DNA from 3 places in the Tabrizicola sp. T46 genome. Region 1 is predicted to be linked to each of the others. Evidence: riboswitches for the same ligand, from Rfam matches in the RefSeq annotation. Region 1 holds a riboswitch; each other region holds the start of a gene.
The links. A riboswitch is a leader RNA that binds a small molecule or an ion and turns the genes downstream of it on or off. The one in region 1 is predicted to bind cobalamin.

Region 1 (9,862 bases):
GCCCGCGTCCGGTGCTGACCGGCGCGTCCGCCGATATCCGGGTGGAGCGGGACGGGCAGGGCCGCCTGATCCTGCGGCCTGACGGTAATCCGTTCGGCCAGCCGGTAAGCGAGCTTGCAGAAGACGCGCTCGCGATGGCGGAGTGGTTCGTGGGTCAGGGTGGCATCACCGAGGGCAGGGGTCGCATGGCGGCTCTGATTGCGCGCGGAGCCGTCCCACCGGGCTGCACCCTTCTGCCTGCCGCGCCGCTGCCGAGCCCCGGTCCCGGTCTTCTGCCGGACGGCGCGCTGGTCGCCCTTGCCTTCGGCCAGATGCAAGCGGAGACGCTTGTGGCGCTGGCGGCCCTTGGCCACGAGATCCGCCCGACGCCCTGGCGCATGTTCTTCCTTGTCGGTGCCACGCGCCTGCCGCCGATCCCCGGCATCATAACCGACCCGGCAGACCCGATCCTGCGGATCACCGCCTGCACCGGCGCGCCCGCCTGCCCGCAGGCGCTGGGCGACACCCGCACCCTTGCCCGCGCGCTGGCCCCGGCGTTTCGGCCCGGCCAGAGCCTCCACATCTCCGGCTGCGCCAAGGGCTGCGCCCACCCCGGCCCCGCCCCGACCGTCCTGACCGCCACCGGCCAGGGCCATGACCTGATCCTCAACGGCACGGCTTCGGCCACGCCCCACCTGCGGCACCTTGGCCTGCAGGCGATCCAAGACCATCTGAAGGCCCTTCATGCCCCATCTTTATGAAACCGACGGCGCTGCGATCTATGTCCAGAGCTTCGCCATGATCCGGGCCGAGGCCGACCTCGCCCGCTTCACGCCGGAAGAGGAGGTCGTCGCGGTCCGGATGATCCATGCCGCCGGGATGGTGGAGCTTGCGCCCCATATCGCCTTCACCCCCGGCATGGCGATTGCCGCGCGGGCGGCGCTTGAGGCCGGGGCGCCGGTCCTGTGCGATGCACGGATGGTCAGCGAGGGGATCACCCGGGCGCGGTTGCCGAAAGGCAACGCCGTGATCTGCACGCTGCACGACCCGCACGTTCCCGAGTTGGCGAAGGCGATGGGCAACACCCGTTCGGCGGCGGCGCTGGAGCTGTGGCGGCCCCATCTTGAAGGCGCAGTCGTCGCCATCGGCAATGCGCCGACGGCGCTGTTCCACCTTCTGAACATGCTGGAAGACCCCGCCTGCCCGCGCCCCGCCGCGATCATCGGCTGTCCGGTCGGGTTCGTCGGCGCGGCGGAATCGAAGGATGCGTTGATGGCGGCCCCGCCGGTGCCCAGCCTGATCGTCAAGGGCCGCCTTGGCGGGTCGGCGATCACGGTCGCTGCCGTCAACGCGCTCGCCAGCCGGAAGGAATGAGCATGGAGCCGAAGACTGGCAGGGTGATCTGTGCGGGCCTTGGCCCCGGCGATCCGGACCTGATGAGCCTTCGCGCCGCGCGCGCAATCGGTGCGGCCCGCCACGTGGCCTATTTCCGGAAGGAGGGCCGCGCCGGGCAGGCACGGCGGATCGTCGAGGGGATGCTGCATCCCGAGGTGATCGAGTACCCGATGGAATACCCGGTGACGACCGAACTTCCCTTCGACAGCGAGGACTATACCGAGGCCTTGGCCGGGTTCTACGACGACTGGGCCGACCGGCTGGCGACGCTTGCCGCAGACGAGGATGTGGTCGTCCTTTGTGAAGGCGACCCCTTCTTCTACGGCAGCTTCATGCATCTTCATTCCCGCCTGCAGGGGCGGGTCCCGGTCGAGGTAATCCCCGGCATCACCGGCATGACGGGCTGCTGGCACGCGACGGACACGCCCATCACCTGGGGCGATGACGTGCTGACGGTGCTGATGGGGACGCTCCCGGAGGAGGACCTGGTCCGGCATATGCAGACCGCCGATGCGCTGGTGGTGATGAAGACGGGCCGCAACCTGCCGCGCGTGCGTCGGGCGCTTGAGCGGGCGGGCCGGCTTGAGCAGGCCTGGCTGGTCGAGCGCGGGACGATGCCGAACCAGCGCGTTGCCCGGCTGGCCGAGATCGACCCCGCCGACTGCCCCTATTTCGCGATCGTCCTTGTCCATGGCCATGGACGCCGCCCGGAACGTCACGCGTGACGGGCTCGGTCGTCATTGCGGGCCTTGGGCCGGGGGATGACCGGATGGTCACGCCTGAAGTCACGGCGGCGCTGGCCGAGGCGACCGACGTGGTCGGCTACATCCCTTACGTCGCCCGCGTCGCCCCGCGCCCCGGGCTGACGCTGCATCCTTCGGACAACCGGGTGGAACTCGACCGCGCCCGGGCGGCTCTGGATATGGCGGCGGCGGGGCGGCGCGTGGTGGTCGTCTCTTCGGGCGATCCGGGGGTCTTCGCGATGGCGTCGGCGGTTTTCGAGGCGATGGAGGGGCGGCCGGATTGGCAGGCGCTGGACCTTCGTGTCCTGCCGGGGATCACGGCGATGCTGGCGGCTGCGGCAGCTGCGGGGGCTCCGCTCGGCCATGACTTTGCCTGCATCAACCTGAGCGACAACCTCAAGCCCTGGGAGGTGATCGAAAGCCGCCTGCGCCACGCCGCACGGGCCGATTTCGCGATGGCCTTCTACAACCCGCGTTCGGCCAGCCGGCCTGAAGGGTTCGTGAGGGCGCTGGAGATTCTGCGGGCCGAGTGTGGCCCTGACCGGCTGATCACCTTCGCCCGTGCCGTCAGCACCCCCGATCAGCGCCTGACCACGGTCACGCTGGGCGAGGCGACACCCGAGATGGCCGACATGCGGACCGTGGTGATCGTCGGCAACAGCGCGACCCGCCGCGTCGGGCCCTGGGTCTATTCGCCAAGGAGTGCGGGATGACCGGGGCTTCCCTCGTCGTGCGCTTCGCGTTCTCCTCGGTGGCGGAGAGCGAGGAGTGCCCGGAGGGCTCGACGAGCGGGTCTTCAGGCGTCAAGCCAGGCCATGACCTCGGCCACGTCATGGGCCACTCGGCGTGGTGGAAGGACGGGGCGGTCGATCATCAGGACCGACAGCTTCAGCGCGCGGGCGGCACTGATCTTGGCCACGGCTCCCGTGCCGCCGGCATTCTTGGCGACGACAAGGTCGATCCGGTGGGTTTCAAGAAGGGCGGTGTCGTCTGCCTCGTCAAACGGGCCGCGGGCGATGACGACATCGGCATTTGGCAGCGGCAGCGGCTCAACCGGCGGATCGACGAGGCGCAGGAGATAGCGGTGCTGGTCCTGTGCCGCGAAGGGCGCGAGATGCTGGCGCCCGATGGCAAGGAACACGCGGCGGGGCGGCCCGGCAAGGGCTGCGACGGCGGCGTCGATGTCGGGGACATGGGTCCACGCATCGCCCGCGCCCGCCGCCCAGGGCGCGCGTTCCAGCGCCATGAGCGGCGTGCCGGTGGCAATGCAGGCGGCGACGGCGTTGGTGCTCATCTGGGCGGCGAAGGGGTGGGTCGCGTCGATCACATGCGTGATCCCTTCGGCCCGAAGGTAGTCCACCAGCCCCGCCACTCCGCCGAACCCGCCCACGCGAACGGGCAGGGGCTGGGCCACCGGGCTTTCGGTGCGGCCGGCGTAGGAATAGACCGCCTCCACCCCTGCCCCGGCCAGGGCGCGGGCCATCTGCGCGGCCTCGGTGGTGCCGCCGAGAAGCAGGACGCGGGGCGGAAGGAGGGGGGGCATGGCTGATCCCTGGCTGACGATCATCGGTCTGGGCGAGGATGGACCGGAGGGCCTCATGCCCGCAAGCCGCGCCGCGCTGGCCGCGGCCACGGCGATCTTCGGCGGCCCGCGCCACCTGGCACTGGTGGGTGCCGGGGCGAAGGGCCACCCCTGGCCCGTCCCCTTCGATCCGACGCCAGTGCTTGCCCATAGGGGCCAACTGACCGTCGTCCTCGCCTCGGGCGATCCTTTCTGGTTCGGTGCGGGCGGCAGCCTCATGGCGCATCTGTCAGCGGGGGAGTGGGTGTCGCATGCCGTGCCATCCACCTTCCAGCTGGCCGCGAACCGGCTGGGCTGGCGGCTGGAGGAGTGCCTTTGCCTTGGTCTTCATGCCGCGCCGTTTGCCCGGTTGCGCCCGGTGCTGGGGCGGGGCGTGCGGGCGATCTGCACCCTGCGAGACGGGGCGGCGGTGGCGGAACTGGCGGAATGGCTGGCCGCGAACGGGCACACGGGCGCTCAGCTGACGGTGCTTGAGCGGCTTGGCGGGCCGGCGGAGCGGGTGACGTCCGGAACGATTCCGACAGATGTGAGCGCCCCGGTCTCGGTGGCCATCGAGGCCACCGATCCCGGCCTGCCGGGGGCCTCGGGTCTGCCGGACGATCTTTTCCAGCATGACGGGCAGATCACCAAGCGCCCGGTGCGGGCGCTGACCCTCTCGGCGCTGGCGCCCCGGCCGGGCGAGGTGCTGTGGGACATAGGGGCAGGGTCCGGGTCTGTGGGGATCGAATGGCTCCTTGCGGGCGGCGCGCGGGTCGCGGCGCTGGAGGCCGATCCGGTGCGGGCAGCGCGGGCGAAGGCGAATGTCGAGGCCTTCGGTCTTGCGCATCGCCACCGCCTGACCGAGGCCCGCGCGCCGGAGGGGCTGGAGGGCCTGCCCGCGCCCGATGCGGTTTTTGTCGGTGGCGGGGCGTCGGACGCCTTGCTGACGAGGCTGTGGGAGATCATGCCGGCGGGCTGCCGGTTGGTGATGAACGCGGTGACGATCGAGACCGAGGCGCTGGTGCTGGACTGGTCGGCGCGGCAGGGGGGCAACCTTCTGAAGATCGAGCTGTCCGAACCCGCCCCCATCGGCCGCAAGCGCGGCTGGCGGGCGGCGTTGCCGATCCTGCAGTGGAGCGTGGTCAGATGATCGTGGCTGGCTTCGGGTTCCGGCATGGGGTGACGCTGGCTGCCTTGCAGGACGCGCTGCACCGGGCGGGCGGGGCTGAGGGGGTGACGCATCTTGCCACGCTCGACGCGAAGGCCGGGTCCCTGGCGCCGATGGGGCAGGCGTTGGGACTGCCGGTCGTGGCGGTTCCGGAGGCGGACCTTCACGCGCAGGTCACGCTGACCCAATCAGGGCGGGTGCAGGCGCTGAAGGGGGTGGGCTCGATGGCCGAGGCGGCGGCGCTGGCGGCGGCGGGGCCGGGCGCGCGGCTGCGGGGGCCCCGGGTGGTGTCGGCGGACGGGACCGCGACGGCGGCCATCGCGGAGGGGCAGGCATGACGCTCCGGTGCCAAGTTGAGCGCTACGCGCAAGCCTCTTGTCTCGCCTCTGCGCGTGAAGGGCGCGCAACCGGCTCGGAGTGCCTCCGGCGGGGATATTTGCGGACGAAGAATGGCGGGGATCGGGGATGACGGTGCATTTCATCGGGGCCGGGCCGGGGGCGGCGGACCTTCTGACCCTGCGGGGGCGGGACCTGATCGCGGCCTCGCCCGTCTGTCTGTATGCTGGCTCGCTGGTGCCGGAAGGGGTCCTGTCGCATTGCCCGCCCGGCTGCCGGATCGTGAACACCGCCCCCCTCAGCCTTGACGAGATCATCGCCGAGATCGCGGCGGCGCACGCGGACGGGCTTGACGTGGCGCGGCTGCATTCCGGGGACCTGTCGGTCTGGTCGGCGATGGGGGAACAACTTCGGCGGTTGCGCGAGCTCGGCATCCCCTATGACGTTACACCGGGGGTGCCCTCCTTTGCCGCGGCGGCGGCGGCCCTGGGGGTGGAACTGACACTGCCGGGCCTCGCGCAGTCGGTCGTCCTCACCCGGACCGAGGGGCGGGCGACGCAGATGCCCGAACGCGAGACGCTGTCGGCCTTTGGCGCGACCGGGGCGACGCTGGCGCTGCACCTCTCGATCCACCTTATCGAAAAGCTGGTGGCCGACCTTGTCCCCCATTACGGGCCGGACTGCCCGGTTGCCGTGGTCTGGCGGGCAAGCTGGCCCGACCAGCGGATCATCCGGGCGACGCTGGCCACGCTTGCTGACGCTGTTCCCGCCGAGGTGGAGCGGACGGCGCTGATCCTTGTCGGCCCCGCGCTGGCGCAGGAGGGGTTCGAGGAAAGCCGACTTTACGCCGGGGACTATGACCGGCGCTATCGCCCCGTCGGCACCCACCCGCGCTTTCCGGGGACGGAGTCATGATGCGGGAATCGACGGTTCCGGGCCTGATCATCTCGGCCCCGGCCTCTGGGACGGGCAAGACCACGGTGATGCTGGGGCTTCTGGCCGCGCTTCGCGACCGGGGGCTGATGGTGCAGCCCTTCAAGAACGGGCCGGATTACATCGACCCGGCTTTTCACCGGGCGGCCAGCGGGCGCGAGAGTTTCAACCTGGACAGCTGGGCCATGCCGGGGGCGATGCTGGATGGGATGCTCAAGGCGGCGGAAGGAGCGGACCTGATCCTTGCGGAAGGGTCGATGGGCCTTTTCGACGGCGTGGCCGCAGCAGGGGCAGCGGGGAACGGGGCGACGGCGGACCTGGCGGAACGGATGGGCTGGCCGGTGGTGGTGGTGATCGACGCTTCCGGCCAGGCGCAGACGGCGGCGGCGGTGGCGCTGGGGCTGGCGCGCTTCCGGCCGGGGGTGCGGGTGGCGGGCGTGATCCTGAACCGGATCGCGAGCCCGCGGCACGAGGCGCTTGTGAGGAAGGGAATGGAGGAAGCAGGGTTGCCGGTCTTGGGCGCGCTGCCGAAGCGCCCGGCGATCGCGATGCCCGAGCGGCATCTGGGGCTGGTGCAGGCCGAGGAGCAGCCCGCCCTTCAGGCGCTGATCGCCGAGGCTGCCGGGCTGGTGCGCGAGGGGGTGGACCTTGACGCGATGCTCGCGGCGGCAGGGACAACGGCACGGGCCGCTCCGGCGGCACGGATCACGCCCCCGGGTCAGCGGATCGCCCTGGCGCGGGATGTGGCGTTCAGCTTTGTCTATCCGCACCTTCTGCAAGGCTGGCGCGCGGCGGGCGCGGAAGTGCTGCCCTTCTCGCCCCTCGCCGATGAAGGACCGGACCCCGGGGCCGATGTCTGCTGGCTGCCGGGTGGCTATCCCGAACTGCACGCGGGCGCCCTTGCCGCGGCGGAGGGGTTCCGCGCGAAGCTCCAGGCCTTTGCCGTGGCGCGGCCCGTGCATGGCGAATGTGGGGGCTACATGGCAATGGGCGCCGCGCTGATCGACAAGGACGGCACGAGCCACCGGATGGCCGGGCTTCTGGGACTGGTGACGAGCTACGCCAAACGGCAGATGCATCTGGGCTACCGGCGGGCCGTTCTTGCACAGACCATTCCCGGACAGCCAACCGGTGCCGCGCTTTCGGGCCACGAGTTTCACTATTCGACCATCGTTGCCCAACCCGATGCCGCCCTTGCGACCGTGACCGATGCCACCGGTACAAGCGTTCCCGAGACAGGGTCCTATCGACTCCAGTCGGGGGGCGGGCTATCGACCGGCACCTATTTCCACTTGATCGCGAGTGCCTGAATGACCGGCTTTGTCACCTTCGTCTCGGCGGGACCGGGTGATCCCGACCTTCTGACCGTCAAGGCGGTCAAGGCCCTGCAGACGGCGGATGCGGTCCTTTACGATGACCTTTCCGCGGGGCCGATCCTGGCCCTGGCTAGGCCCGGGGCCGATCTTGTGGGGGTGGGCAAAAGGGCGGGGCGCGCCTCGCCGAAACAGGACCATGTCAGCCGCCTTCTGGTGGACTATGCCCGGACCGGCGCGCGCGTGGTTCGGCTGAAGTCGGGCGACAGCGGCATCTTCGGCCGGCTCGAGGAAGAGCTCGAGGCGCTGCGGGCCACCGGGATCCCTTGCGAGATCGTGCCGGGTGTGACCTCCGCCTCGGCCGCCGCCGCCGCTGCCGGGATCCCGCTGACCCGGCGCATCCACGCGCAGCGGGTGCAGTTCATCACCGCTGCCGACACGTCGGGGAACCTGCCGCCGGGGCTGAACCTGCCCGCGCTGGCCGACCCCCATGCCACCACCGTGGTCTTCATGGGCAAGCGGACCTTTCCGGCGCTGGCGGCGGCGCTGATCGCGCATGGCCTGCCACCCGGGACCCCGGCCCTTCTGGCCGAGGCGGTCAGCACGCCCGACCAGCGGCTCCTGCGGTCCACCATCTCGGAGCTGGCCGAATCGCTGGCACAGGACCGAAGCTCCCTTCCTGGGCTCATCCTGATCGGCCCCCTGGCCCGGGGCGTCGGGGACTGATCCCGTCCCGTCGCCTTCGATCTTGACCATTCGGGGTGCGAGGCGCAGACAGGCGGGGCAAGGTGTCCCACCAGGTGCAAAGCGCCGGGACTGAAACGGGAATGAGGAGCGGGCCAACCGAAGCCGGGGCCCGTGTCATCAGCCGCCCCCGCGACTGTCAGCGGTGAGCGGGTCTTCATCCGCCACTGTCCCTTAGGGATGGGAAGGCGAAGGCCCGCCGCGATCCGCCAGCCAGGAGACCGGCCTTGCGGGAACGAAACAACCGCCGTCGGGTGTGACGGACAGGAGGGACAATGCATATCGAACCGGGCCTCGTCGACGGGGCCAAGATCGGACTGAGCTACGCGACCGCCGCCGGGGCGGGCGGGGTGGCGCTTTACCATGTCGTCAAGGCAACCCGCGAAAGCGGCATCGCCCCGGTCGCCCTGCGCTCGGTCATCGCCACCGTCGGCGTGTTCATCTTCTTCGAAGTGTTCCCGCATTTCGCCGTTGGGGTAAGCGAGGTGCACCTCATCCTTGGCTCCACCTTGTTCCTGATCCTCGGGGCGGGACCCGCGGCGGTCGGGCTGGCGGCGGGGCTTCTGATCCAGGGCCTTGTCTTCGCGCCGGCCGACCTGCCGCAATATGCGATGAACGTGACCACGCTTCTCGTCCCTCTCTTCGTGATGATGGAGGTCGCCAAGCGCGTCGTCGCCCCGGGAACGGCCTATGTCGACCTGCAATACCGCCAGGTGCTGTCGCTGTCGCTGGTCTATCAGGGGGGCATCGTCTCGTGGGTCGCGTTCTGGGCGATCTACGGGCAGGGCTTTGCCGCCGATAACCTTGCAGCGATCGCCACCTTCGGCCTGGCCTACATGGCCGTTGTCCTGATCGAACCGATTGCCGATCTTGCGGTTCTGGCCGGTGCCAAGGCGCTGAAGGCGCATGGCTCGCCTCTCGTCGCGCCGCGCCTTTACGCGGCCTGATCCATCAGGCGCGGCCTTGCCAAGGGGCCGCGCCGTCCTTGTGGTCGATGTCCATGTTCACGCTATCCCTCATCGGTATCGGCACCGGCAATCCGGACCATCTGACCGCCGAAGCCGCTGCTGCGCTGAACGGGGCCGATCTGATCCTTCTGCCGCGCAAGGGCGAGGACAAGTCGGACCTTGCCGACCTCCGCCGCCTGATCCTGTCGCGCGTCCTGACCGCCCCGGTCCCGGTCGCCGAATATGACGTGCCGACGCGTGCGGATCAGGCGGACTACCTGGGGGCCGTCAATGACTGGCATGATGCCATCGCCGGGGTCTGGCGCGACGTGCTGGCCAAGCGCCTGCCAAAGGGTGGCAAGGTGGCGCTGATGGTCTGGGGCGACCCTTCGCTTTACGACAGCACGCTGCGCATCGCCGCGCGGCTGGGCGGGGTTACGGTGCGGGTTGTGCCTGGCATCACCAGCCTGCAGGTCCTGACGGCAGCCCACGGCATCGCGCTGAACACGCTGGCCGCCCCGATCACGATCACCACCGGCCGCCAGCTGCGCGAGAAAGGCTGGCCGGATGGGGCAATCACCGTGGCGGTGATGCTGGACAGGGGCGGGGCCTTCACCGCCATCGATCCGGCTGACACCACCATCTGGTGGGGCGCCTATGTCGGCATGCCGCAACAGGCGCTGATCCAAGGCCCCTTGGCGCTGGTCTCGGACGAAATCCTGGCCACGCGGGCCCGCCTTCGG
Region 2 (9,862 bases), on a different contig from region 1:
CGTTTCGCAGGCGGCAGGCGCAGCAGAAACCGCCCGTACAGAACGGCATAGCCGCCAAAGGCCCCTATCCAAGCCACTCCGGCCAGGCTGTGCAGCGCCATCGCCTCATCGGTCCAGACCCCCGCGACCACGCGCGCCAGGACAGCGGTGACCAGCGCCAGATAGATCGCCACCGTGCCGGGGCCTGCGTGCAACTCTTGCCCAGTATGGCCCAGGGTTGCCCGCGTCATCACCGCGAGAGTCATCAACCCGACAGCGCCACCCATCCAGATATGCTGCGCTGCGGCCATGCCGAAGACACCCGGCATTAGGATCTCGGCCGCGAGCGCGATGGCCCCCAGAGGCAGGAAAGCATAACCAGCGTGCAGCACTAGGACGAGTGGCTCCGCCGCCGTGCGGATGCCCGCCCATCGCGCCAGTCGGATAGCATGCAGAGCACCTGCCAGCCCCAGCAAGACGGCGGTCACCAAGGACGTCGGCAGCGCGACCCACATGAGCAGCGCCGCCAAGAGAGCCAGCAGGGCCACCTTGTCGAACCCCTGCATCGGCGCGGCGGGCAGTTTTCCCGGCCCGCGCCGCACCAGCCAGTTGCGGGTGAATGACGGTACAATCCGCCCACCGATGACCGCGATCATCATCACTCCCGCCGCCAACCCCAGCCGCAGGCCATGGCCTTGGGCGGCATAGTCGCCTCGCGCCGCCTCCCAGTGATAAAGGCCGTTGCCAAGGGCAAAGACCGCCAGCATCGCCAGCACAATCAGATTGCGCCAGTTCTTGCCCGCTACGATCTCGCGCCCTATGGCAACGGCCAGAACCAGCGGAAAGGACAGATCGACCGTCGCCGCCAATCCTGCGGGCAGGTCACTCGACATGGCAACTGCCACGCGCCCGGCCAGCCACAGGAAGAACAGCCCGCCAAGCCGCCAGCCCACGATGGGCAACCGGCCTGTCCAGTTCGGCACGGCGGTCAAGAGAAACCCCGCAATCACCGCGCCGAGGTATCCAAACAGGAATTCGTGCGCGTGCCAGCTGACTGGATCGAAGGCGGTGGGCAGCGTCAGATGACCAGACAGCATCGGCACCCATAGCGTCATGGCCAGCGCAGCCCCGGTCGCGGCGCCGAAGAAGAATGGCCGGAACCCGTAGGTCAGGATCGCAGGGCCGGTCCAGGCGCGCATCTGTTCGGCAGTGGTGGTCATCATGCGTCCTTCTGTTCGTACTGGACCCCGGCCTCGGTCAGGATGACGTCCAGTGCGATGTCGCGGGGTTGGGGAAAGATGGTGGCAAGCCGGGCAGATTGCAGACCGATACCGATTGTCATCGGGCGAGGCGACAGCACGGCGAGCGTGCGGTCAAAGTACCCCCCGCCGTAGCCCAGCCGAAACCCTGCCGGGTGCCAGCCCACCAAGGGGGCAAGAGTCAGGTCAGGCACCACCTCTGGCCCGTCAGCCGGGACCGGGATCTTCCAGAAGCCCTGCACCATCCTGCAATCTGGCGTCCATAGGCGGAACGCCAGTGGTGCAGAGGGCGCTGTGACCACGGGCAATGTGACGCGCGCGCCGCGTGCGAGCAGGCTTTCCAGCCAGGGCCGCAAGTTCAGTTCCGCCTTGATCGGCCACCAAGCCGAGAGCGTCAGCCCGTCGACGCTCGGGAAACGTTCAGCCATCAGGGTATCGACACGCGCGGCAATCATGTCTGCCGCTGCACGACGCTGCGACATGGACAGGGCCTGACGGTCTGCGAGCAATCGCGCGCGCTCGGCCTTGCGCCAGCGAGCGACGTCGCGGACCTGCTCTTGGTCCACAGCCAACGGATCGAAGTAGTCCGGGGCGATCTCGCAAGCCATGCAGGGAGACGAGGCGAATGGGCCCGGCTCAGACATCGGCGCGCCGCTCCGCCTCGAACTGCGGGAACAGCACGTCGTTCTCCAGCCGCATGTGCTCGGTCAGGTCACGGGTGAACTCATCCAGTCCACGGTAAAGCCCGGTCCAGGTGCCGCAGGCCCCGTCGGGCAAGGTCAGGTTTGCGGTCAGTCGGAAGATCGCGGCCAGTTCGCGGTCATGCCCGGCATGATCGGCGCGCATCACCGCGATCGGAGTCTCGATGCCGGGCATCCCGCCCTTGCGGATCGCGGGAAACAGGATCAGTTCCTCTTTCTTCATATGCACCTCCAATTCGCCGAGCATCTGGTGCAGCAGGGCCGACAGTCCGTCAGGCACGCCCACGTCGCCGAAGTGCACGTCCTCGACACGCTCGGCCATTGCCACCAGTTGCGGAAGCTGCTCCCTGTGGCGGGCATGGTAGCGCTCCTCGATGTGCCGGGTCAGGGCGGTCGGCTCGAACGGCGCTGCAGCTTCGGTCATGTGAGGTCTCCTGTCAGAAGAACAGTTTGGGTGGGGCGACGGGGTCGCTTTGGGCTGACTGAACGGCGATGTGCAGGGAATGGGCGATCCGCTCGGCGCGCTCGATCAGGTGCAAGGCACCCGCGGGCGTGCAGGTATCAACAGCTGTCGCGCGGAACAGCGCAAGCCAGCGGTCAAAATGTGCCGCATTGATCGGCAATGGAGTATGCGCGGGCACCGGCCGGCCATGATACTGCCCGGTCATCAAGGCGACCGAAGACCAGAACGTCACCATCCGCTCAAGATGCACGGACCAATCGGTGATGCGGGCCGCAAAGATCGGCCCCAGAACGGCATCTGCACGGACACAGCCGTAAAAGCGGTGTACCAGATCGCGTAGAACATCGAGGCTAAGACCCGTCTCTTCCATAAGGGCGGCCGTCACTTCCGGCCTGGTTGTCGGGATGGACAAGCTGACAGTTGCGCTGGACATCTGAGTCTCCGTCTTGCGCTTTGGCTTAGGCCTGCTAATTGGTATTGTAAATGCCTATTCAAGGAAACCGACCTCATGCGGCTGACCTCCTTCACCGACTTCGGGCTACGGATGCTGATGCGAATGGCCTCCGATCCGTCGCGCGCCATCTCCACGGCCGAACTGGCCGAAGCCTTGGGCCTGTCCCGCAATCATCTGGCCAAGATCATCCAGCATCTGGCGCGCGCAGGCCTGATCGAAACCCGGCGCGGCGGCGGCGGTGGCGCCGTGCTGGCCCGACCGGCGTCCGAGATCCGGCTTGGCCAGGTCATCCGGTTGTTGGAAGAAGGGCAGCCCTTGGTCGAGTGTTTCGGGGCCGATGGGGGTGCCTGTTCGATAGACACGCGCTGTCGGCTCAAGGCGCGTCTGCGTTCTGCGGAAGCAGCTTTTCTCACGGATCTCGACCGATCGACACTGGCCGATATCGCCCTGCCCCCGCTGCCAAAGAACCTCGTGGTGTCGCAATGACGCAGGTGGAACGTGACGGTGCAGGCTTTGTCGTTCCGGCAATCTTGCTCGCCGAAGCATTCGGACTGACCGAGTCCGACGTTCGCGAGTCGATGCGCACCGGTGCCCTGACATCGATCTGCGAGGCCGGGGTGGGGACGGACGCGGGACGCTGGCGCCTGACGTTCCGCTACATCAATCGCGCCTGCCGGTTCACGGTCGACGAGGCAGGAACGATCCTGTCGAGTTCTCGCTTTCCGGTGCGGGACCGATCGTCTGACTTGGAACGTTGACTCCTTCATCCGATTATGTAAGTGATTACTCACTTACTTGCTTGGATGAATCGATGCGCAAGACGTCAGATTTCCGCAAGGCTGAAATCGTGGCAACGATCCTTGCCTTGGCCGACCAGATCGGCCCGGACCGGGTGACGACAGGCGCCGTCGCCAACGAAGTCGGCGTGACGCAGGCTGCCCTGTTCAGGCATTTTCCAACAAAGGCTGCAATGTGGAGTGCCGTGGCCGACCAGGTGGCCGAAACGCTGACCCATGCCTGGAATGCGGCTGTGGCACAGAGTGAGCTGCCGGTTGACAGGATTAGGGCCCTGATCCGGGCGCAACTGGACCAGATCGCAGCAACACCCGCGATGCCCATGCTGCTGTTTTCCCGCGAACTGAATGTCGAGAACGCGGCCTTGCGCACGGCATTCCGCGGGCGGCTGACCGCTTTCCATGGCCATCTTATGCGCGAAGTCGAGCTGGGCCAGCAGTCCCATACCCTGCGCGATGACGTTGCAGCAGCGGATGTGGCGGTCTTGCTGACTTCCTTGGTGCAGGGGGTGGCGATCCGCTGGTCACTGGGCGCGCGCGACTTTGGCCTGCAGGCCGAAGGGCTGCGCCTTCTGGATGTCCAGCTGCAGCTCCTTGGGGTTGAAGGAGGCTGACCGATGCGGACCATCTGGATCATTGCGGTGGTGGCGGCCTTGAGCATCGGCGCAGGAGCGATGTACCTGACCGAGCGTCCGTTGACGGTGGCGGTCGTGCAGCCCGAAACCGATGTGGCCCTTCGCATCTACGGCCTCGGAACCGTCGAGGCGAGGGTGCTGGCGCGCGTAGGATTTGAGTCCAGCGGAACACTGATGTCGCTTACGGTCGATGCAGGTGACCGCGTGGCACAGGGGCAAGCGCTGGCCGAGCTGAATCAGGATGAGCAGGAGGCGCGGCTCGCGCGTGCCCAGGCCGCCGTGGCGGCGAACGCTGCCAATCAGGCCAAGGCGGAAGCGGCTGTCCTCCGCGCCACGGCAATCCTGGCGCAGCGCGAGACGGCCAACCGCCGGCAGGCCGAGTTGACCCGACAGGAAGCCGCATCCATCCAGCGCGCGGAGGAGGCGCAGCGAGATGAAGACGTCGCTCGTGCTGACGTGAAAGTTGCCGAAGCGGAACTCGCCGTCATTCGCGCTCAAGGGCAGGATGCAGTCGCTGCCCTGCAACTTGAACAGACGCTGCTGGACCGTCACCGCTTGACCGCGCCCTTTGATGCGCTGGTTGTCACACGCTTGGCCGAAACCGGGGCCGTGGTTCGGTCAGGCGATCCGATCTTTACCCTGATCGACCCCGATACGATTTGGATTCAGGCCTACATTGACGAAGAACGCGCTGGTCAGCTGGCCCTTGGCCAGCCCGGCACCATCCGTCTGCGGTCTCAGCCTGCCAGCGAATTCACGGGCACGATCACCCGCATCGGAGTGGAAAGCGACCGGGTGAACGAGGAACGCCGCGTCTGGCTGACCTGCTCGGATTGCCCGCCGCAAATGTTTCTGGGCGAACAAGCCGAGGTGCGCATCCTGACTGCCACACGCGCCACGGCCCTGATGGTGCCTGAAGTGGTGATTATGGGCTTCGACGGGTATCGCGGCACGGTTTGGATCGTCCAGGACGGTAGGCTTTCGCGCGCCGACCTGACATTCGGCGCGCGTGACGACCGGGGCCGGGTGGAAGTGACGGGCGGGTTGCCCGATGCTGCGCAGGTCGTGGCCGTCCCGTTGCAAGGTGTGGATGAAGGCCGGCTTGCTCACATCGGAGCTGCGCCATGAACCTTGCCATCAAGGATATCCGCCACGGCCTCTTCCGCTTTGTCCTGACCTGTTTGGGACTTGGGCTTCTGATGACGGTCGTGCTGGCGATGATCGGCATCTACAACGGCCTTGTCGCAGATGCCCTGGCCGTCGTGAAGGCCCCTGCCGCTGATGTCTGGGTGGTCGAGGCTGGCACACAAGGCCCCTTTGCCGAAGCGTCAAGCATCCCGGCCACGACCCGGGACGCCGTGGCCCGCATGCCCGGAGTGGCCGAGGCCGGGGCCATCGCTTACCAAGCGATCGAGGCCAGCCATGCCGGCAGGACCTTGCGGCTCTATGTCATCGGCTTTGAACCCGGTCGTCCCGGCGGACCGCAGCGCATTACCGAAGGGCGGGGGCTGGGCAGAAGCCACTTTGAACTGCTGGCAGACCGCAAGACCGGTCTGGTGCCCGGAGAGACCATCCGGCTGGGACGCGACCGCTTTACCGTCGTGGGATTGGTCGAGGATGCGATGAACTCAGGCGGCGATCCGGCAGTCTATGTGACTTTGGCTGATGCATTGACGTTGCAGACGGCGATGGACCCGGCCGCTGCCCGGGTGCAGGCGGCTCGGGGCGATGGCGGCCTGCGCCCACCGACGGTGGCCGCCGTTGTTGCCCGGCTGCAGCCCGGTGCCGATGTGGAGCTTTTGACCGCGACGGTTCGGCAATGGAAACACCTCTCCGCCCTCAGCCAAAGTGAACAGGAGCAGCTTCTGCTTGCCTCGGTGGTGGACCGGGCGCGGCGCCAGATCGGTCTGTTCCTGGGGATCCTGCTGTCTGTCAGCGCCGTGGTGATCGCACTCATCATCTACACCATGACCATGGAGAAGCTGAAGCAGATCGCTACCCTGAAGCTGATCGGCGCCCCGGATCGAACCATTGTGGGCCTGATCGTGCAACAGGCGCTGATCCTTGGCATCTCTGGCCTTGCGATCGGGCTGGCCCTGATCCTTCTGGTCAAGGACAGCTTTCCCCGACGCGTAGTGCTTGAGCCGTTCAACGCGCTGGTGCTGACCGGCATCATCCTGATGGTCTGCCTTGTTGCCTCGGGTCTTGGCGTCCGCGCGGCGCTGAAGGTTGACCCTGCCACAGCGCTCGGGGGCTGACCCATGCCGCCGGGCGACATTCTGGTCGATGTGCGGGGCGTCGCCAAGCATTATGGCGAAGGCGAAACCCGTGTCGATGCCTTGCGGTCCGTGGATCTGCGGGTACATGTCGGCGAAGTCATCGCGCTGCTGGGCCCGTCCGGTTCGGGCAAGACGACGCTGCTGAACGTGATCGGCTGCATTCTTGCCCCGACCGCGGGCCGGGTCGAACTGGATGGCGATGCGGTGTTCGACGGCAAATGGCTCCGCAGCGATCTGCGACAGCTGCGCCTGGACAAGATCGGCTTTATCTTTCAGGCGCACAACCTGTTGCCCTTCCTGACCGCCGAAGAGAACGTCTCGGTCGTGCTGGACCTTGCGGGCTGGCCTGCCGAAAGAGGCCGCGAACGGGCACGCGAACTGCTTGATTACCTTGAAGTCGGGCATCGGGCCAAGGTGAAGCCAGCCCTGCTTTCCGGGGGCGAAGCGCAACGCGTCGCCATTGCCCGCGCGCTGGCGAACCGCCCCCGGATCATCCTGGCCGATGAACCCACGGCTGCGTTGGACAGTGGTCGGGCGCAGCTTGTGGTGGACCTTCTGCGAAAGCTCGCCAGCGACCAGAAGGCCTGCATCATCGCCGTGACGCATGATGAAAAGATCTTCGACCGTTTCGACCGCCTGATCCACCTGCGCGATGGTCGTCTCGTGGACAGCTGAACCAAGGAGAAGGCCATGCCCGCCCGCAGAAAGCCCCTGACGGCCGTCGCCTTTGTCGCAATCGTCTTCGGTCTCCTGACTATCGTTTCTGGAGGCCGCGCCCTTTTTGGTGGCGCCGACATGGGGGCCGTCGTCCCGTTCGTTCTGTGGTTCAACTTCCTAGCAGGGTTTGCCTACATCATCGCGGGTCTGGGGCTTTGGTATAGGACTGGCTGGGCACCCGGCCTTGCCATCGCCATCACCCTCGCGACCGGAGCGATCTTTGCGATGTTTCTCTTGGAGGTCTGGCGCGGGACTGCATACGAGGCGCGGACGATGGGTGCGATGGCGCTGCGCCTTGCGATCTGGGTGGTGATCAGCGTCGTGGCGGCAAGGGAAAAGGCCAGTCGCGCATGACGGAAGGCAATCCTTTCACAGGGCACCATGCGGCCTGCCGCGATACTACCAAGCAGGCGGCGTCACGTCTGACGGGAGATCCCGTGCCCCCTCGCACTGACCCCAAGCGTCGCAATAGATCAACTGCTCCAGCGGCAGGCGGCTTGCCCAACCCTTAGCCGCCAATTCGGGCTGGTCGTAAAGCTCTTCGACGTGGCCGAGGCAAAGCCAGGCCACCGGAACAACGCTTTCGGGCAGGCCAAGGATCTCGCTTAACGCGCCCGACCGAAAGATGCTGACCCAACCCACACCAATCCCTTCCGACCGAGCCGCCAGCCAGAGGTTCTGAACAGCACAGACGGTCGAATAAAGGTCCATCTCGGGCGCGTGGGTGCGGCCAAGCACAACAGGGCCGCCACGCGCGCGATCGCAAGTGACGCAGATGCTGACCGGCGCTTGCAGGATGCCTTCAAGCTTCAGGCTGGAATAGAGCGGACGGCGGTCAGGTCCGAACATCGCTTCGGCTTCGGCGTTTGCATCGGCAAAGGCGGCCTGAACCCGACCTTTCACACCGGAATCCCGGACAATGATGAAGTTCCACGGCTGCATGAACCCAACCGAAGGCGCATGATGGGCAGCCGTCAAAATGCGCATCAGAACATCTTTGTCCACGGGAGTGTCCGTAAACTGCGAGCGCACGTCGCGGCGCGAGAAGATAGCGCGATAGACGGCAGCGCGCTCGCCTTCGCTGAAGGCTCCGGCCGCGACCGGAGAGGCAGAAACGGACATGACGGTCCCCCTTCGTCGAAACGGGCGCGCCGCCGGCCTTCGGCGCGTCCTGTTTCGTCTGGCCGGTCTTCTGACTTGGCTTCGCGCGGGTGCTGCGCCTTCCCGGTCATTCGACCCGTGGCAAATGCAGCCCCATCCACCTTACAGCGTTGGGCACGTCGCAGGATTTCACTGCGTTCCCGATTATCCCGCCACGGAAAGCGGCGGGCACCAAACGCCGCCACTCTAGGCGTAAGTTCGATCTGGCGCAATCAGCGCGGCACTCCCGACGAAGACAGACGTAAAATCATTCTGTGGGATCCTTCAGCTCGGAATTTGGATCGAGGGCGTAGCCGCTCGCTGGTCCACGAAGGGGCTGAATCAGCATCTGGTCGAGCCACAAATCACGGTGTGTACGAAACTGTTCGATCCCGATCTCCATCCCCTCGTGTCCCTTGGCGGGCTGAGCGATGTAGGTGCCGAGCAGCCGGTCCCACCACGGCAGGTTGAAGCCGTAGTTCGAGTTGGTCTCGCGCGGGTCGGTGGAATGGTGGACGCGGTGCATGTCCGGCGTCACGACGAACAGGCGCAGCACGCGGTCCACCGGGCGTGGCAGGTCGATATTGGCGTGGTTGAACAGCGCGGTGGCGTTCAGGACCACCTCGAAGAGCAGCACCGCGACGGCGGGCGGGCCGAGCGCCGCGACCACCGCCAGCTTGATGCCCATCGAGATCAGGATCTCGACAGGATGGAACCGCAGGCCGGTTGTGACGTCAAAATCAAGATCGGCGTGGTGCATCCGGTGCAGCCGCCAGAGCCCCGGCACCGCATGGAACATCACATGCTGAAGGTAGATCGCCAGATCGAGCAGCAGCATCGAGACGATGATCGCGACCCAGACTGGCACATCGAGATTGTGGAACAGGCCCCAGCCGCGATCCTCGGCCATGACGGCCAGCCCGACAGCGAGGATCGGGAACGACAGCCGCAGGATGACCGTATCGACCACCACGAGCGCAAGATTATTGGTCCAGCGGATCACCCGCGGGATCTGCCGTCTGCGCCGGGGGGCTGCCACTTCCCAAAGCGCCATTGCCGTCAGAACACCCAGAAAGATGGCAAGACGGATGGTCGCCTCGGTGGCAAGGATGGTCTCGGACATGGATCGCTCGCCTTTGGCCTTGTGGGGCGCGATGGAATCGCTATTATTCAAGGCAACGCTTGAATGATCTAGCGTCAGGAGACAGGCCTTGTCAATCAGCCCGAAGCTGGCCCTGCTGGAGGAATACGCCCTTGTCGCGCGCGCCTTGTCGGCACCGGCGCGTCTGATGCTGCTGGAACAACTGGCGCAAGGAGAGCGTGGCGTGGAGGCGCTGGCGGAAAAGACGGGCCTGACCATCGCCAACTGCTCGCAGCACCTGCAACAGTTGCGCCGGGCTGCGCTCGTCACCAGCCGCCGCGATGGCAAGGCGGTGATCTA
Region 3 (9,862 bases), 170 kb from region 1:
TCCGGGTGCGCTACATGCACTCCGACATCGACACCATCGAACGCATTGAAATTCTGCGCGATTTGCGGCTGGGGGCCTTTGACGCTCTGGTCGGGATCAACCTCTTGCGCGAAGGCCTCGACATCCCGGAATGCGGGCTGGTCGCGATCCTCGACGCGGACAAGGAAGGTTTTCTGCGGTCGGAGACCAGCCTCATCCAGACCATCGGCCGCGCCGCGCGGAACGCGGAAGGCCGGGTCATCATGTATGCCGACCGGATCACCGGGTCGATGGAACGGGCGCTCGCCGAGACCAACCGACGGCGCGAAAAGCAGATGGCCTACAACGCCGCGCACGGGATCACGCCCGAGACGGTCAAGAAGAACGTCGAGGATGTGCTGGCCGGCCTCTGGCAGGGCGACACCGACATGTCCCGCGTGACGACCAAGGTCGACAAGCCAATGGTCGGGTCGAACCTCGCCGCCCATCTGGATGCTCTCCGCGCCCAGATGCGCAAGGCCGCCGAGAACCTGGAGTTCGAGGAAGCCGCCCGCCTGCGGGATGAGGTCAAGCGGCTGGAGGCGGTGGAGCTTGCCGTGGCCGATGACCCGTTTGCGCGGCAGGAGGTGATCGAGGAAGCGGTGACAGAGGCCACCAAGATGGCCGGACGGTCGACGGCAGGGCGGGCCGGTCAGCGGGGCGGCAAGCGGTCGCGGCGGGGTAGGTAGAGGCGGTGGGCGCGCCGCCCACCCTACGCGACGGCCCGTAGGGTGGGCGAAGCGCCCACCTTCGTCCGCAGATCACGGTGGATCGTCGAAAACGGCCAGTCCACCGCCTTTTTCACATAGCCATGCCGGACCGGATCGCTGAGGCAATGGGCGATGGCGCGCGCCTCCTCATCAGGGTCGCGGATCATGTGCTCCCAGAACCGGCGCCGCCACAGACCCGCCTCGCGCTTGGCAGACATGCTGCGCGATTGCGGGCCCCGCAATCCGGTCGCAAAGGTGAACCGCGCCTTGATCTTCTGCCAGCGTAGGGAAAAGTTGGCATCCCCCGGTGGCAGGGTCCAGACGGCATGGATATGGTCAGGCAGGATCACCATGGCCTTGCAGTCGATCGGGTGTTCGGCAGCTGTCATCCGATAGGCTTCGCGCAAGTGTTGGATGTGGTCGGTCAGGGCAGTCGCCCCCTTCACGGCAAGATTGACCGTAAAGAAATAGGTGGCACCCGGGACGCGCATCCGGCGGTAGTTCGGCATGTGGCAGGCCTTCCAAGGGTTTCCCTTTCGAAAGGTGGGCGAAGCGCCCACCCTACCTTGCGTCACTCCACCAAGACGATGTCCGGATCGCCTGCGCGGAAGGTCGTGATCTCGTGGCAGGTGACAACCTCGCTTTCCCGCTCTTCCCAATAGCGCGGGTCTGCCAGCACCGCCTCGGGCAAGCGGTCCTTCTGGAAGATCCGCCGCTTTTGCCGCTTCACCGTCACCTCGAAACGGTTCGACCGCAGCCGCGCACCAGGGCGCAGGAAACCTTCGCGCAGCACCTCGGCCCGGTCCTGCAAGCGCTTGATCTCGGCCTTCAGCCGCGCGAATTCGTCCACTGGGTCCATCAGCACCTCCTCCTGCTTCCCGCAGTCTCGGCCAGCTTGGTTGCAGCAAGGTTAACGCGGACCCGAACACGTCCCCCGCCCGCCGGATGTGCCGGACCGCCAGAGACCGTCAGGTCTTCGCCTTCGTCATCTCGGGCCGAGAGGCCGACGACCTGGCGGCGGCGCGGGCGCTGATCCGGGGGCTTGCTTGACGATCCCGGCTGCCGGTCCATCTCCCCTCCATGCGCGTCCTCTTTGCCCTCCTGCTCGCCTCGCCCGCCCAAGCCTGGGAGTTCACCGACACGCCGGTCTGCACCATCCTGAACGACACGCCGACCCTGCAGGTCCGCGTGACCTACGATCCGTCCCTGCCAGAGCCTTACGCCATCACCCTCACCCGCCCCGATCCCTGGCCGGTGACAGACACTTTCGGTCTCAGCTTCAACGGCCCCGCCGCAATGACCATCGGCACCGCCCGCCACCGCCTTTCACCGGACGGGCGGACGCTGACAGTTAGCGATACGGGCTTTGGCAACGTGCTTGACGGCCTGGCGCTGAACAGCACCGCCACGGCGCTTGCCGGGGAGACCAGGGTCCCCCTTGACCTTTCCGGAGCGCGGCCTGCGGTCGAAGCCTTCCGGGACTGCGGCGTGGCACCCTCGGCCTGAGACCAGGGCGCATCGCGGTCGGACTTGACCTGACGCGGCACCTCGGCCATACCCGACGCGATGGTTCCCGGCCAAACCAAGCGCGGCCGGGTGAAAAGGGAACACGGGTCGGGTGTAGGCATCAGCCGCCCATTCCGTGACTGCCCCCGCAACTGTAGGCGGCGAGCGACCCCCGATGCCACTGGCCGGAACCGGCCGGGAAGGTGGGGAGAGCAGAGACCCGCGAGTCAGGAGACCTGCCATCGCAGCAACAGACCGACCCGGGCGGGGTGTCCCGGAAGGAGCATGCGATGGATATGCCATGGCAGCCACCCGCGGCTGCAACAACTGATCCCGTGGCGCGGTCTGCGCCGCTTGCGGGCCCGACCGCTGTCGAGGTTTCCGGCGTATGCTGGGGGCCGAAGGGCCGCCCGGATATCCTGTCGGATATCAGCTTTGCCGTGCCGCAGGGCCAGGTCATGGCGATCTGCGGTGCGAACGGGGCGGGGAAGTCCTCGCTTCTCAGGCTGCTCTACCGTCATCAGGCACCGCGCAGCGGTTCGGTGCGGCTGATGGGCCGGGACATCTGGGACATGGGCGCGTCCGAGGCCGCGCGCCATCTTGCCGCCGTCCTGCAGGAACAGCCCGCCGACTTTGCCCTGACCGCCCGCCAGATCGTGGCGCTGGGCCGCCTGCCGCACCGGAAGACCTGGGGCCCCGGCCATGCCGCCCCCGGCAGCGCGGATGCGGCGATCATCCAGTCTGCGATCCGGCGGATGGACCTGGACGGTATGGCCGACCGCCCCTTCGCCACCCTTTCGGGGGGTGAACGCCAGCGTGTGATGGTCGCCCGCGCCCTTGCGCAAGAGCCACGGATCATCGTGCTGGACGAACCGACCAACCACCTCGACATCCGCCACCAGCTGGAGCTCCTGTCACTTCTGAAGGGCCTTGGCCTGACGGTGATCGCCACGCTGCATGACCTGACCCTGGCCGCCGAATTCGCGGACCGTGTCCTGATCCTGCGGGAGGGACGCATCCTAGCCGACGGCCCGCCCGAGGACGTCCTGACCGAGGTGACCCTCGCCCGGGCATTCAACGTGCAGGCCCGCATCGACCGGTCCGGCGATGCACCGCGCTTTTCCTTCCACCTCTGACAACGCCTGAGACTCTTCACATGATCCGACTGTCGCTTGCCGTCCTGTTCCTGTCCGCCTCCGCCGCCCTGGCCTATCCTGTCACTGTGAAAAGCTGCGACCGGGAGGTGACCTTCGACGCTGCCCCCACTCGCGCGATCTCGCATGACGTCAACCTGACCGAGATGATGCTGGTCCTCGGCCTGCGCGACCGGATGGTCGGCTATACCGGCATCTCCGGCTGGAAGACGCTGGACGAGGAGATGCGGGCAGGTGTGGCCGAGCTGCCAGAACTGTCGGCCAAGTATCCTACGAAAGAGGTGCTGGCCGCGGCCGAGCCCGACTTTTTCTTCACCGGCTGGAACTACGGCATGAAGGTCGGCGGCGAAGTCACGCCCGAGACGCTGGAACCCTTGGGGATCAAGACCTACGAGCTGACCGAAAGCTGCGTCCACATCGGCCCCAAGGCCCGGTCGAGCATGGACGACATGTACAATGACATTCTGAACCTTGGCCGTATCTTCGGCGTCGAGGCGAAGGCAGAGGATCTGGTGGCAGGCTGGAGAGAGCGTCTTGCGGAGGTCACGGCCGGCGTGGACCGCTCGAACCCCCTGCGCGTCTTTGTCTATGACAGCGGTGAAGAGGCCCCCTTCACCGCCGGTGCCTATGCCATGCCTACAGCCCTGATCGAGGCGGCGGGTGGCGTCAACATCCTGGCGGACCTGGAAAAAAGCTGGGCCGAGACCAGCTGGGAGCCGGTGGTCGAACGCAACCCCGAGGTCGTGGTGATCGTCAACTATGGCGACGTGACGGCAGAACAGAAGATTGCCTTCATGAAGGAAAATCCCGCTTTCGCAGGGGTCGATGCCGTGAAGAACGACCGCTTTGTCGTGCTGGAATATGTCGAGGCGACGCCCGGACCCCGCAACATCAAGGCGGTGGAGAAGCTTGTCGCCGGGTTCTGGGGTCAGTAAGCAAATCCAGTCCGGGCCAGGTGTGCCGATGATCTCCCGCCGTGAAATGCTCGCCTGCCTTGCCGCACTGCAGGCGCCTGTGCCCTTGCAGGCCGCAACTGGGCGATCCGTGATCGTGATCGGGGCGGGTATTGCGGGGCTGACTGCTGCGCGCATGCTGCAGACCGCTGGCCATCGGGTGACGGTGATCGAGGCGCGGAACCGGATCGGCGGGCGCATCTGGACTTCGCGCCTCTGGCCCGACCTGCCGGTGGACCTTGGGGCCAGTTGGATCCATGGCATACGCGGCAATCCCCTCTCTGCGCTGGCCGACGAGGCTGGGGTCCGTCGCCTGTCCACCTCCTATGACAGCGCGATCACGCTGGATGTGACCGGTCGCCCCCTTGATCTCGAACCGGCAATGGCGCGGGCCGAAGCCGTGGTGGATACCGCCCGCGCGGCGGTGGATGAACGCGATGAAGACCTGTCTCTGGCCGACGCGGTTCAAGCCTCGCAGGGATGGCGAAGTGCCGATGCTGAGGAGCGGCGGCTGATCCGCCATTTCATCAACAGCACGGTCGAGCATGAATATGGCAGCGACTGGCACGAGGCCTCGGCCTGGCACTTCGACGACGGCACGGAATTCGGCGGTGGCGATGTCCTTTTTCCAGAGGGCTACGACCAGATCCCCGGAATGCTGGCGCAGGGTCTGGGCATAAGGCTGGGCAAGGCTGTCACCGCCTTGGCTCCGGAGGGCGGGCGCGTATCCGTCACGCTCGCCGGGGGAGAGATCCTGACGGCGGATCAAGCCGTGGTCACCCTGCCGATCGGGGTGCTGCAATCAGGGAACATCCGATTTGCCGAGCCGCTGGCGCACGACCGACAGCGCGCGATTGACGGCCTTCGGATGGGTCTTCTCAACAAGTGCTGGCTGCGCTTCGACCGCATCGCCTGGCCCGATGATGTCGACTGGATCGGGTGGCTGGGGCCAAGGGACGGGCATTGGGCCGAATGGGTCAGCCTGGCGCCTTCGATGGGCGCGCCGGTCCTGCTCGGCTTCAATGCCGCCGCGCAATCGCACGAGATCGAGGCGCTGAGCGACGCCGCCACCGCGGATGCCGCGCATGAGGCGCTGAGGGCAATGTTCGGAACCGGCTTTCCTGCCCCGCTTGCGGCACAGGTTACCCGTTGGTCACAGGATCCCTTTGCGTTCGGCTCCTACTCGTTCAATGCCGTGGGCACCCATGCCGGAACGCGCGCAGCGCTGCAGGGGGCGGATTGGGACGGCCGGCTGATCTTTGCGGGCGAGGCGGCATCTCCGGATCACCCTGGAACGGTGCATGGCGCGTTGATGTCGGGGCTCGCCGCTGCCGGACTTGTGAGCCGGGGATGACCAGGATCGCCGCAGCATCGGTCGGCCGCAGGATCGGTCTCCGCTCGGGTGCAGCGCTCGGGGCGGGGGCGGCGCTGCTTGTTGCCATTGTTCTGGCCGTGTCCGTGGGCTCGGTATCGATTCCGCCGGTAACGGTCTGGGGCATTGCGCTGGACCGGGTTGCGCCCGGTCTCGTGACCCCGGACTGGAGCGCGGCGCATCAGAACATCGTCTGGGAAATCCGCTTTCCCCGCGTGATCCTGGCGGCTCTGGTAGGGGCGGGCCTCGGGCTTGTGGGGGCTGCGCTGCAGGCGGTCACGCGCAATCCGCTGGCAGACCCGCATCTCCTGGGCATTTCTTCTGGCGCGGCCTTCGGTGCCATCGCCGCACTTCTGCACACCGGACTTTTCCTTGGCCTTCTGACCGTGCCGATCATGGCTTTCGGTGGGGCGCTGGCCGCCACCATTCTGGTCCTGGGCGTTGCGAGGCTGGCCGGTGCGACCAGCGCCGACCGGCTGGTCCTTGCCGGTGTGTCGGTCAGCTTTGTCATCATGGCCGGTGCCAATATCCTGATCTTCCTTGGCGATCCACGCGCGACCCATACGGTGGTCTTCTGGATGCTGGGCGGGCTTGGCCTTGCACAATGGGATCATCTCATCTGGCCGACAGTGGCGCTTGTGCCTTGCGGCCTCTGGCTCTGGGCACAGGCCGGGCGGCTGAATGCGATGAGCCTTGGCGACGAGACGGCGGCAAGCCTCGGGATCGAGGTTGCCCGCTTTCGCCTCACCGTCTTCGTCGTCGCTGCACTCATCACCGGGGCGATGGTGGCGTTCTCCGGTCTGATCGGCTTTGTCGGGCTGATGATGCCACACCTCGTGCGGCTTGTTCTTGGGGGCGACAACGCGCGTGTGCTGCCCGCCTCGGCCTTTGCGGGCGCGGTCTTTCTGGTCGTGGCCGATGCCGCTGCCCGTGTCGTCATGGCACCCGAGGACATGCCGATCGGCGTTGTCACGAGCCTTACAGGCGGAGTATTCTTCGTCTGGATGATGGCACGGCGCCGCTGAGGCCTGAAACCGGTCGACTGGGAACCTCGATGCCCACGGACGGTTGCTTGCCTGCCCGGCTGGTGGACATCCGGCAGGCCTGGATCCGCAGTTGGCCGACTGATCAGTAAAGGGACAAAGGAATGAGCGAAACGGTCTTCACGCCCTGGGCCTCGCTGGGCGGCGGTATCCTGATCGGGATTGCCGCAACGCTGCTGATGCTGCTGCATGGTCGGATCATGGGGGCGACTGGAATCCTAGCCGGGCTTGTGATGCCCGCCAACCGGCAGGACTTTGCCTGGCGCGCGGCCCTGGTGGGCGGGATGGTCTGCGGACCCCTGGCGCTGTGGCTTCTCTCTGGCATCTGGCCCGAGGCGCAGGTCACCGTGTCGATGCCGGTGCTGCTGCTTTCCGGCCTGATCGTCGGGGTCGGAGTCAGCTATGGTGGCGGCTGCACTTCGGGCCATGGTGTCTGCGGCATCGCGCGCCTTTCGCCGCGCTCCATCGTTGCCACGGTGACTTTCATGGCGACGACCTTCGCCACCGTCTACGTCACCCGCCACCTGATCGGAGCCTGACCCATGCGCCTTCTGTCCGCCTGGGCCATCGGCCTGATCTTCGGTCTCGGGATTTCGCTGTCCGGCATGGCCAATCCGGCCAAGGTGCTGAACTTCTTCGACATCGCCGGATCATGGGACCCCTCGCTCGCCTTCGTGATGGGGGGCGCGCTTGCAACCACCTTCCTTGGTTACCGCTTGGTCTTCCGGCGTCCGGCACCCGTCCTTGACGCCGGGTTCCACCTGCCCACCGCAACGACACTCGACGCCCGCCTGATCGGCGGATCGGCGGTCTTTGGCATCGGCTGGGGCATCTCGGGCTTCTGCCCGGGCGGGGCCTTGCCCGCCCTTGGCACCGGTGCTGCGGATGTCTTCGCCTTTGTCGCGGCGCTGGTTGCTGGAATACTAGTCGCAAACGCACTGAAGTCTGCGCAATCGCAGCGCAGCGCATCTGCCCGGAAAGGAGCAACCTGATGACCCTTCCTCCCATCCACATGGACGTCAGGCCAGAAGTCGAAGCCTTCTTCGACAAGGCCACCAACACGATCTCCTACATCGTGAAGGATCCAGCCTCGCCGTCCTGCGCGATCATCGACTCGGTCATGGACATCGACTACGCCGCCGGCCGCATCACCCATGCCCATGCCGATGCCATGATCCGCAGCATCGAGGCGCGGGGCCTGACGCTGGAATGGATCATCGAAACCCATGTCCACGCCGACCACCTGTCTGCGGCGCCCTATATCCAGGACAGGCTTGGCGGAAAGATCGGCATCGGGTCGCAGATCCTCACGGTGCAGGAGACCTTCGGGAAGATCTTCAACGAAGGCACCGAGTTCCAGCGTGACGGCAGCCAGTTCGACCGGCTGTTCCAGGACGGCGACACCTACCGGATCGGGTCGATGGAGGCCTTTGCCATCCACACCCCGGGCCATACCCCCGCCTGCATGACCCATGTCATCGGCGACGCGGCCTTTGTCGGCGACACGCTTTTCATGCCCGACGGCGGCTCGGCCCGGGCCGACTTTCCAGGCGGCGACGCGGGCGTCCTTTACGACAGCATCCAGAAGGTGCTTGCCCTGCCTGACGCGATGCGTCTTTTCATGTGTCACGATTACGGACCCAACGGCCGCGACATCGCCTGGGAGACCACGGTGGCGGAGGAGAAGGCGCATAACATCCATGTCGGTGGCGGTCGCAGCCGGGATGAGTTCATCGCCTTCCGCACCGCCCGGGACGCGACGCTGGACATGCCCCGGTTGATCATCCCGTCGCTTCAGGTGAACATGCGCGCCGGCGAGGTGCCGAAAGACCGGGATGGCAAGCCGATGCTGAAGGTGCCGATCAACCAGCTTTGAACGCAATCCCTCGCCGAACAGACTACGCTCCGTCCCAACCGAGCATCAGGTACAGACATGGTCATCGAACAGCTTTCCTTCCAGGTTCCCCTCGCCGAACAGACCCGCTTTCTTGCCGCGGATGCGGCTATCTGGACCGCAACGCTTGCCGGTCAGCCCGGCTTTCTTGGCAAGGAAGTCTGGCGCGAAGCCCATGACCCCGACCATCTGCATCTCGTCATCCGCTGGACCGACCGTAGCCTGTGGCAGGCCGTTCCTGCGCGGCTCCTCGCGGAAACTGAAGCTGCCTTTGTCGGTGCCCTGGGCGTGACCTACCCCTTGGTGCGCTGCCTTGACCAGGACGTCCTGGCCTGAACCTCAGGCCTTGGCTGCCGTCACCTCGACCTCGACCAGGAACTCGGCCCGGGTGAATCCGGAAACGATCACCAAAGTCGAGGCGGGCTTGCGCGCCACACTCTCCAGCCAGGAATCACGGGCCGCCATATAGGCGGGCATATGGGCGCGGTCGGTTACGAAGGCATTGATCCGCACCACATCCGCGGGGCTCATCCCGGCCTCGGCCAGGATCGCCGCACAATTGGCAAAGCAAAGGTCCGCTTGGGCGCGGGCGTCCGGTGGCACCCGGTCATCAGCGCCGATTCCCAGCTGGCCGGAGGTCAGCACCCAGCGCAATCCGGACGGCACCTCGACCCCGTGGGAATAGGCGGCAAAGGGTGGGCGGATCGTTTCGGGCGAAAGGCTGCGCATCATCATTTCCCCTCGTTTTGCCCGAACCTGCGGCAGCGCGGGTGAATCGGCAACCCGCCCCCGGGCCCTCCACGCCCCGCTGCACAGAAAAACAGCATTTGCCTTGCGCTTTGGCTTCTGGCCTTCTGAAATCGCCGCCTGCCGCCGCCATTCTGAGGCAGAAGACTCGCCTTGCCGCATCGTCAGCCTAAAGTCCGGGCATAAAAACGCCGAACAGACAACCGACAGAGAGGATCCCCATGACCCTGACAGCCCGCATAATGTGTGCGACGGCCCTTGCCGCAAGCCTCGCCCTTCCTGCCGCAGCCCAGAACACCGCCGTCACCTTCGGGACCAACTGGGTCGCGCAGGCCGAACACGGCGGCTTCTACCAGGCGGTGGCCGATGGCACCTATGCCGCCTGCGGCCTTGACGTGACGATCATCCCGGGCGGCCCGCAGGTGAACAACCGCGCGATGATGCTGTCGGGGCAGGTCGATTTCA

Region 2: linked by a shared signal. The riboswitch ahead of bluB (5,6-dimethylbenzimidazole synthase) and the one ahead of AC2D9V_RS08365 (energy-coupling factor ABC transporter permease) in region 1 are both predicted to bind cobalamin.
Region 3: linked by a shared signal. The riboswitch ahead of AC2D9V_RS09220 (ABC transporter ATP-binding protein) and the one ahead of AC2D9V_RS08365 (energy-coupling factor ABC transporter permease) in region 1 are both predicted to bind cobalamin.

The regions. Positions count from the first base shown of each region.
Region 1 is NZ_JBXVVV010000002.1:171,739-181,600, forward strand. It holds gene cobG (precorrin-3B synthase) at 1-740, shown strand, start outside; gene AC2D9V_RS08320 (precorrin-8X methylmutase) at 724-1,353, shown strand; gene AC2D9V_RS08325 (precorrin-2 C(20)-methyltransferase) at 1,356-2,099, shown strand; gene cobJ (precorrin-3B C(17)-methyltransferase) at 2,096-2,830, shown strand; gene AC2D9V_RS08335 (cobalt-precorrin-6A reductase) at 2,914-3,660, opposite strand; gene cbiE (precorrin-6y C5,15-methyltransferase (decarboxylating) subunit CbiE) at 3,659-4,828, shown strand; gene AC2D9V_RS08345 (cobalamin biosynthesis protein) at 4,825-5,184, shown strand; gene cobM (precorrin-4 C(11)-methyltransferase) at 5,312-6,097, shown strand; gene AC2D9V_RS08355 (cobyrinic acid a,c-diamide synthase CobB) at 6,097-7,425, shown strand; gene cobA (uroporphyrinogen-III C-methyltransferase) at 7,426-8,154, shown strand; cobalamin riboswitch at 8,198-8,416, shown strand; gene AC2D9V_RS08365 (energy-coupling factor ABC transporter permease) at 8,448-9,119, shown strand; gene cobF (precorrin-6A synthase (deacetylating)) at 9,173-9,862, shown strand, end outside.
Region 2 is NZ_JBXVVV010000005.1:109,309-119,170, reverse strand. It holds gene AC2D9V_RS16960 (NnrS family protein) at 1-1,199, opposite strand, end outside; gene AC2D9V_RS16955 (5-formyltetrahydrofolate cyclo-ligase) at 1,199-1,846, opposite strand; gene AC2D9V_RS16950 (hemerythrin domain-containing protein) at 1,875-2,363, opposite strand; gene AC2D9V_RS16945 (group III truncated hemoglobin) at 2,377-2,835, opposite strand; gene AC2D9V_RS16940 (Rrf2 family transcriptional regulator) at 2,911-3,342, shown strand; gene AC2D9V_RS16935 (DUF6522 family protein) at 3,339-3,614, shown strand; gene AC2D9V_RS16930 (TetR/AcrR family transcriptional regulator) at 3,611-4,264, shown strand; gene AC2D9V_RS16925 (efflux RND transporter periplasmic adaptor subunit) at 4,268-5,413, shown strand; gene AC2D9V_RS16920 (ABC transporter permease) at 5,410-6,543, shown strand; gene AC2D9V_RS16915 (ABC transporter ATP-binding protein) at 6,547-7,239, shown strand; gene AC2D9V_RS16910 (hypothetical protein) at 7,255-7,635, shown strand; gene bluB (5,6-dimethylbenzimidazole synthase) at 7,681-8,403, opposite strand; cobalamin riboswitch at 8,447-8,633, opposite strand; gene AC2D9V_RS16900 (sterol desaturase family protein) at 8,690-9,544, opposite strand; partial or broken gene AC2D9V_RS16895 (ArsR/SmtB family transcription factor) at 9,633-9,833, shown strand; tRNA gene AC2D9V_RS16890 (tRNA-OTHER) at 9,811-9,862, opposite strand, start outside; gene AC2D9V_RS16885 (rhodanese-like domain-containing protein) at 9,855-9,862, shown strand, end outside.
Region 3 is NZ_JBXVVV010000002.1:339,197-349,058, forward strand. It holds gene uvrB (excinuclease ABC subunit UvrB) at 1-707, shown strand, start outside; gene AC2D9V_RS09205 (REP-associated tyrosine transposase) at 731-1,237, opposite strand; gene AC2D9V_RS09210 (hypothetical protein) at 1,300-1,587, opposite strand; gene AC2D9V_RS09215 (excinuclease ABC subunit B) at 1,809-2,234, shown strand; cobalamin riboswitch at 2,279-2,492, shown strand; gene AC2D9V_RS09220 (ABC transporter ATP-binding protein) at 2,525-3,370, shown strand; gene AC2D9V_RS09225 (ABC transporter substrate-binding protein) at 3,391-4,323, shown strand; gene AC2D9V_RS09230 (flavin monoamine oxidase family protein) at 4,352-5,695, shown strand; gene AC2D9V_RS09235 (FecCD family ABC transporter permease) at 5,692-6,738, shown strand; gene AC2D9V_RS09240 (YeeE/YedE family protein) at 6,861-7,295, shown strand; gene AC2D9V_RS09245 (DUF6691 family protein) at 7,299-7,748, shown strand; gene AC2D9V_RS09250 (MBL fold metallo-hydrolase) at 7,748-8,632, shown strand; gene AC2D9V_RS09255 (TIGR03792 family protein) at 8,690-8,986, shown strand; gene AC2D9V_RS09260 (RidA family protein) at 8,990-9,379, opposite strand; gene AC2D9V_RS09265 (ABC transporter substrate-binding protein) at 9,619-9,862, shown strand, end outside.